One region of the Litoribacterium kuwaitense genome, then DNA from elsewhere that is predicted to be linked to it. Evidence: predicted binding sites of a transcription regulator. Region 1 holds the regulator's gene; the other holds the start of a gene.

The links. The regulator LexA, encoded in region 1, represses DNA repair genes until DNA is damaged. The targets are predictions, from matches to a motif close to CGAACATATGTTCG.
Region 2: a site for LexA is predicted at 1,859-1,872, ahead of G4V62_RS07200 (DNA polymerase IV). Genes of this name have one in related genera too.

What each region holds. Positions count from the first base shown of each region.
Region 1 covers NZ_JAALFC010000003.1:89,296-92,717, forward strand. Annotated here, with positions in the region: gene G4V62_RS03410 (DUF896 domain-containing protein) at 314-559, opposite strand; gene G4V62_RS03415 (YneB family resolvase-like protein) at 609-1,271, opposite strand; gene yneA (cell division suppressor protein YneA) at 1,268-1,585, opposite strand; gene lexA (transcriptional repressor LexA) at 1,796-2,416, shown strand; gene G4V62_RS03430 (hypothetical protein) at 2,758-2,952, shown strand; gene G4V62_RS03435 (LamG-like jellyroll fold domain-containing protein) at 3,019-3,422, opposite strand, start outside.
Region 2 covers NZ_JAALFC010000008.1:93,144-96,565, forward strand. Annotated here, with positions in the region: gene G4V62_RS07195 (YolD-like family protein) at 234-572, opposite strand; gene G4V62_RS07200 (DNA polymerase IV) at 569-1,813, opposite strand; gene G4V62_RS07205 (hypothetical protein) at 2,238-2,699, shown strand; gene G4V62_RS07210 (hypothetical protein) at 3,069-3,236, shown strand.

The DNA of each region.
Region 1 (3,422 bases):
CCCGAAGGAGAATCTGTAAAATGATCTAATGCATCCAATCTCATTGATGATCTTTTTCCTTCAAAAATAGCGTCAGAAAAGGTAGCGATCATCGATTGAACGAAATGCTTCATCCCCGCGGTTAGAAGCTAACAGCTTCACGATTTACATCCTCGAATAAAAACTCTCGACGTACACTGTCATAGAACCAGTATTTTCACACACTTGAATTCTATAGCTGAGCTGCAAAGGACTACATTATATTGTCTTGAGCAAGGGGATTCACTATTCTTAAAGAAGAAAGCCCACAGATATCATGGACTTCTTTTGATTATTATTCTTCATTCAACTCCGAATGACGCTGATTTTTTGATTTCTTTAGTTTCTCCGGCGTCACATCGTTGCCTTCCTCGTCAACAACCTTCACTTGATGAAGGTGATTTGTCATTGATTGACGAAACACTTGCAAATACTCTTTACGGAGTGTTTGCTGTTCATCTGTTTCCTGTTTCGTAAGGCCTTCGTATTTCTTCTTTTGTGCTAGTTCATTGATGCGATTTAATTTTTGTTGAGAGAGCATTTTATCACCTCTGTCCAGATGATACACGCCTGCTTCACTTTTAGCAAATTCATTGCTTTTTTCTGATTAACTCTTCTTCATATTGACGATATCTACGGTTCACAGTTGCTTTAGAAATATCATAACCCATGCCCCGCATCGTCGCCGCAATATCACGAAAAGTCAGCCCGTTTTTTTTGAGTCGGATAATTTCTTCTAATGGAACGTCCTTCTTTTTCCTTCCAGGAGAGTGGTTTGCATTTGGCTCACTAAAATTGGTTTGAGGCGTAAAGCCGCGAGCAACAGCACGTTTCATCCCTCTTGAAATTTTGGAATTATGTAACTTTCTTTGGTATTCCTCGACGACTGATAGAATACCTAACACCATATCATCCGCATCTGAAAGTTCAAGCTCGCCATCGTTTTCAAGCGTATAAATTGGCTTTTTCATCTTTCTAAGCGAATGAACAATTGCCATTTTAGCATGACCTCTTCCTAGCCTCGTATCATCAGTAATCAGCAGACCATCAACTTCACCCGTCTGCAACATATCGAGACAATCGAATAGACCTTCTCGATTGACTTCATATCCACTCGCCTGTTCTTTAAAGACATGGATAATAGTCCATCCTTTACTCTCTGCTGCACGTCTTAATTCTTCTTCTTGTCGGTCAAGGCTTGTTTCTTGGCTTTTCTTTTCTGTACTTACTCGGCAATATAAGACTAAATTCATTCATTTGCACCACCATCGTAGACGAAATGAGCATACGTTTGCTCTTCAAGCTTATCTGCCTGAACAGGAATAATAATCTCTTGACTTGACTGCATCGGTTCTTGATTTAACGCATTTTTCTCATTGACCCAAACGAGAAATTCTTCTTTTGAAAGCTGATGAGCATGCGCATATCGTTCTGCAAGCTCTGATATTTGTTCCCCTTTTTCTACTTGAACAGTTGCGTAGGATGGGGTCATCATATATTTTAGACCAATACATAGAACAATGACGGCTGCTAGACTAAAGTAATAAGATATACCAATGGTTTTCATATCGTATCTCCTCCATCGAATGTTTGTTCGTTATTATTCTTACATACGAACAAATGTTTTGTCAATAAAATTCGAACTTATGTTTGTGTTTCTAGTTTTTGTTTGCTATAATTTGACTAGAATCACTTCTGAGATAAATCTATGAAAGCAGTTTATATTCTATGCCTAAAAAAGAAACGTGATCATACACTGTTTGAAAGAGAGGATTTTATGAAAAAACTTTCAAAAAGACAGCAAGCAATCCTTGATTTTATTAAGGAAAATGTACAAACCAAAGGGTATCCGCCTTCTGTAAGAGAAATTGGCGAGGCAGTTGGCTTAGCTTCAAGTTCGACGGTTCATGGACATTTAGCACGCTTAGAGGAAAAAGGAATGATTCGCCGCGATCCAACGAAACCGCGCGCAATTGAAGTTTTGAACTTGGAGACTGATGACGCACCACAAGCACCAGCAATCTCAATTCCAGTCATCGGAAAAGTCACCGCTGGACAGCCAATTACTGCAATTGAAAACATTGAGGAGTATTTACCGCTACCTGAAAGGCTTCTCCCAACAGATGAATCGGTGTTTATTTTAGTAATTGAAGGAGAAAGTATGATTGAAGCCGGTATTTATGACGGAGATTATGTCGTCGTGAAGCAACAACATACTGCGCAAAACGGTGATATTGTTGTTGCGATGACAGAAGAGGACGAAGCTACTGTTAAACGTTTTTATAAAGAAAAGGACTATATTCGACTCCAGCCTGAGAATGCTACTATGGAGCCTATCCTTTTACACGATGTCAGCATTCTCGGAAAAGTCATTGGGTTATACCGTACATTTCATTAAAATTGATCGGGAAACTCACAAGCAGTTTCCCGATTATTTTAAACGTCATTCAAACAGAGCCTTAACTTCACTTCCACAAATCTAAGAGCTTACCGATTTCCTTTCTAATTAACAAGCGATGATTCATTTAAAGCGATCCAATATTGTCTCCTATGAAATTCTCTTTAAACGCCTCATGAAATACCACTCTATTTTGTCCAAGCAAATTCACTTTTCTTCCATTCCCCCATTCGGTCTGTCCGCAATCTAACCACAATTCGTTTTCATCATAGAGGTATTTCCCTTTGTTATAGCGCATATATTGAGCTAAATAAGCGCTTTTAGATTGGGAGGTTATATTTATGCAACACGAATCTAAAAAACCAGTCACACAAGCTGAAAGAGATCACGCTTGGCAAGTGAAAAATCGTGAACGAGCTAATTATTTACATCGCAGGCTTACTGCACGACACTTTTTAATGAACGATGCAACATTAAGCGATTTAAATGAGCTTAAGGGCCTTCTGAAAAAACGCGAGCTCAAATTTAAAAAATAGACAGCTGAAATAAGGCTCTGCATGTATTTGCAGAGCCTTCAGCGATGATTATAAGACAAACGTTCGTTATTTACCTAAACCTTTCCCTTCTTCAAACAGCCCTTCAGGCACTTTAGCTTCCCATGCTTCTGGCGCATCTAAACGTAATGCTTTAGCGACAACCGCCGCAGTGTCTTTCACATCAACATGATCTGTAATTACGGTCCCTGGCTCGATGCTTTTTCCTTTTGCAGCCCAAAAGATTGTTGTATCTTTCGGATCTAAAGTGCCATGTGTGTATCCATGCCCACCGTGATCCGTTGACATGACAATTAAGCTATCTTCCATCAGCCCAGCATCTTCAATCGCATCTAAAATCTTTCCTACATTCTCGTCTGTTTTTTCATATTGCTTATAGTACTTTTCACTTTCGTACTGGTTTGCATGACCGACATAATCTAGATCACTCAACTGGATGAACATGAGCGGTG
Region 2 (3,422 bases), on a different contig from region 1:
TTGCAGACTACCTCTTCACTCTTAAGCAAGCCAATTCCTATGCTGGCCTTGAGCAATTCGTCTAGCATACTTGCGACGTCGGTCGTGAAGATGAACCGGCTTCGATTGAGGCATAATAGCTTTTGCTAAGTCAATCAACCGATTCCGCTCACTTCATTTGCATGTGTTTTCGCAACGGTTGAGCGACAAATGTGATTGTCGACATCCCCGATTGTATCATAGGTTGTGCCCAGCTATGCCCATTCAATTTTTGCGATACGTTGCCATCGAATTGAAAATATGTCGCCAGTGATAGATTGGCACTGAATGCGTTCGGTACTGATTCCGATCATTTGCCCTTTTTGTTCAGTAAAGAAGCCATTTTGAAAAAGTGTAAAGCGGACAGTGCGCCCGGTTGCAATGGCTTCATCGACGATGTAATGCCAAGCTTCTAACTGCTGCTCGTCTGGCGGGTGAGGGGGATCAGGCTGACTAATCGTCTTCCGATGCTCCAGTAATGCTCGTTTATGCTCTGGAAGAAACATACGGCTCCCCTCCCAAAGTAGATTGCCTCGTTGTAAGCGATTGTTCATCGGTAATGTCCTCCTATTTTCTTCGCGCGGTCTTTGACTTGCCCGGCTTGGGTTAGAGAAGAAGCCCTCATAATAGAGATCGGGCCAAAACGGTCACGGATGTCGTCCATCACATACCCAAGCTTAAATTGCTTTTCCCGATCCTGAAAAAGGCTCAGCTGCCAGACTTGGTCGCTTTGTAGCTGTGAAAGGCTAATATGAACCTGGCGGATCGGGCGACGATCCCAAAATGTGCGAAACAGGTCGAGCGCGGCGTTATACACATCCATTGTGTAATTGGTTGCTTCAGTGAGTGTTTGTTGGCGATGAAAGCCGCTAGGAGCATCAAAATCAGCACCACGAGCTCCTGCGGAGACGGTTAAGCCCATGACGCCGGAAGCTCTAGCCCGCCGGCAAACTTCCTCGCAAAGCTCCAGAATAATGACTTTGATGTCTTGCCACGAATGGTAGTCGCGTGGCAACGTCATCCCGTGACCGATGGCTTTTTGCGCGCGGGCATGTGAGCGGGTGACAACAGGGGAGGCGTCCATCCCATTCGCAGTCATCCAAAGAACGTGCCCGTTGATCCCCCAGCGTTTTTTCAAATAGGGGAGAGGGTAATTCGCTAGTGCCCCAATCGTTCGCAGCCCCATACGCTTTAAATGTCGTTCCATGCGGCGGCCGACACCAAAAGCAGCGCCGACAGGAAGCGGCCACAGCTTCGTTTGCAAGTTCCCTTGGTGCAAGTGAAAACGACCGGTTTGGGAAGCTTTAGCGAAGTTATCACAAGCCATTTTTGCCATGACTTTGTTGTGCCCAATCCCGATCCGGGCATACACGCCTGTGTCTTGAGCGATCCGTTGTTGAACTTGAGTCGCCATCTCTTCAGGTTCCCCGAATAATCGTTGACTTGCAGTGACATCCATAAATTGTTCATCAATCGAATAAGGCTCTACTTGATCAGTGAATTCTTCCAAAATGCGCGTGATTTGCATGGACACATCAAGGTATTTTTGCATCCGCGGTTTGACGACAGTCGCTTCTGGGCATTTTTGCAAAGCTTCAAAGAGGCGCTCCGCATTTTGAACGCCTTTTTTTTTCGCCAGGGGGCAAGCTGCCAAAATGACACCGCTTCGGCGTTGCGGGTCTCCGGACACGACGAGGGGCTTCCCGCGTAACTCAGGGCGTTCGGCGTGTTCAACAGAGGCATAAAATGACTGAATATCGACAAGAAAGATGACCGTTTCAGCTACTTTTGTCATAAGTATCCCCTTTTCATATTAAGAACGTTTGTTCTATAGTATAAACGAACAAACGTTCTTTATAAAGAGGTAAATATTGTGAATCAAACAGGTCGTCAGTTCATATACTTAAAATTGTCTGTGTTTGAGAGGAATCAATAAGTGGAAATGGACGATGAGTGGATCAAAAAAACTGATGCGATAACTTTGACTCCCTGGGAAGTGGCGTCGTGGCGCCAATGCAAAAATTGCCAAAAGAACGTAGGTATGTCGATTTAAAGGCGCAGATGAAACGTCGTCCACTCGTTATTCGAGAGCGGAGACGTTGAGCCGGCGAGCATGATATCAATAGGAAATGTCTAGCTCCCTTAAGAAGCTACTATGTGATCTGCCCCATTCAGAGCAAGCAGACATTTTGTCCATAAAAAGGAGGGGGAAGGGGCTCGTGAAGCAACATAAAATCAAGCTATTTCGTCATATCATCGTCGCGTTATGCTGTTTACCGATCGCCTTTTTTATTGTTTTAATTACACCAATCCTGAAAAAGCAGTCCTTTGGCTCAAACGAGGAATTGGCTTCGGCGGCATTCGGCTTCCCATTCCCATTTTTACATCAAGAAGTGATGATATTACCCCCGCCAAACTATTTTCCATTTGAAGCAGCCATGTATAATCCGTTGACATATGAGACATCCATCCATGTCGGACCTTTTGTCGCCTCAATCGTAGTCGGAGCAATCATATTATTTATCACGCTTGAGCTCCCTTATTGGGCTTGGAGAGGTTTAAGAATCATATGGCAGAAAAAAGCGGCACGCTCTCAGCTCCGTTTTAAAAAAGCGGTCAAAGGATGGTTTAAAAATAACGATTCCTCTGGCTCGCAAAACAAAAAACACATAGACGCCTAGGCTTTGCGTATTTTTTATAAAGAATGAAAAAATGACAAGAGCTTCCTGCACAGTCAGTTTGACAGTGATGAAGAAAATAGATTTCGCTCTTCTCCATTAATGCTTTTTTTCTCTCTCCTAAATTCGTCCAGTCATTGGTATAACGATCGTTCTGTGAAATATATGCATAGAGCGATGTCTATGTCTGTAAATGTACGCTCCTGTCCTTTTCATCTGCTCTTCTGTCTACTGCACTCGGTGCCTTCTCTACTTTTTTCAAACAATAAGCGCAGCCACCTAAAAAATCGATGTCTATGCATTGAACGGTTTAAAATGTCTTTATTTGGACAGGCTGTCAACACAGAAGAAAATGACCAAAGGGTGGGAAACATGACACAACAATGGCTAAATTTGACCGAACAGGAACGGAAGGAGTGGGAGGAGATCCACTCCGTGTTACGCAACAGTCGTGATTTTAATTTATGGAAGCGCTGTCAAACACGGCGGATTATTTTGATAGAAAAGGTGCTTAGTCGTGAACAAAAGAGAAGTCATTAAGCTGTTGACAAACGCTCTCATCCGTCGTTGCTCGTCTCACTCGTCCTCTCATGAACTAAAAATTCTATTCGAGTCTTCGTTCAACTTCGCGCCTAGTCTGGCAAGCGCTTTCAAGTCAGCTTAAGCTGTTGACAAACGCTCTCATCCGTCGTTGCTTGTCTCACTCGTCCTCCCATGAACTAAAAA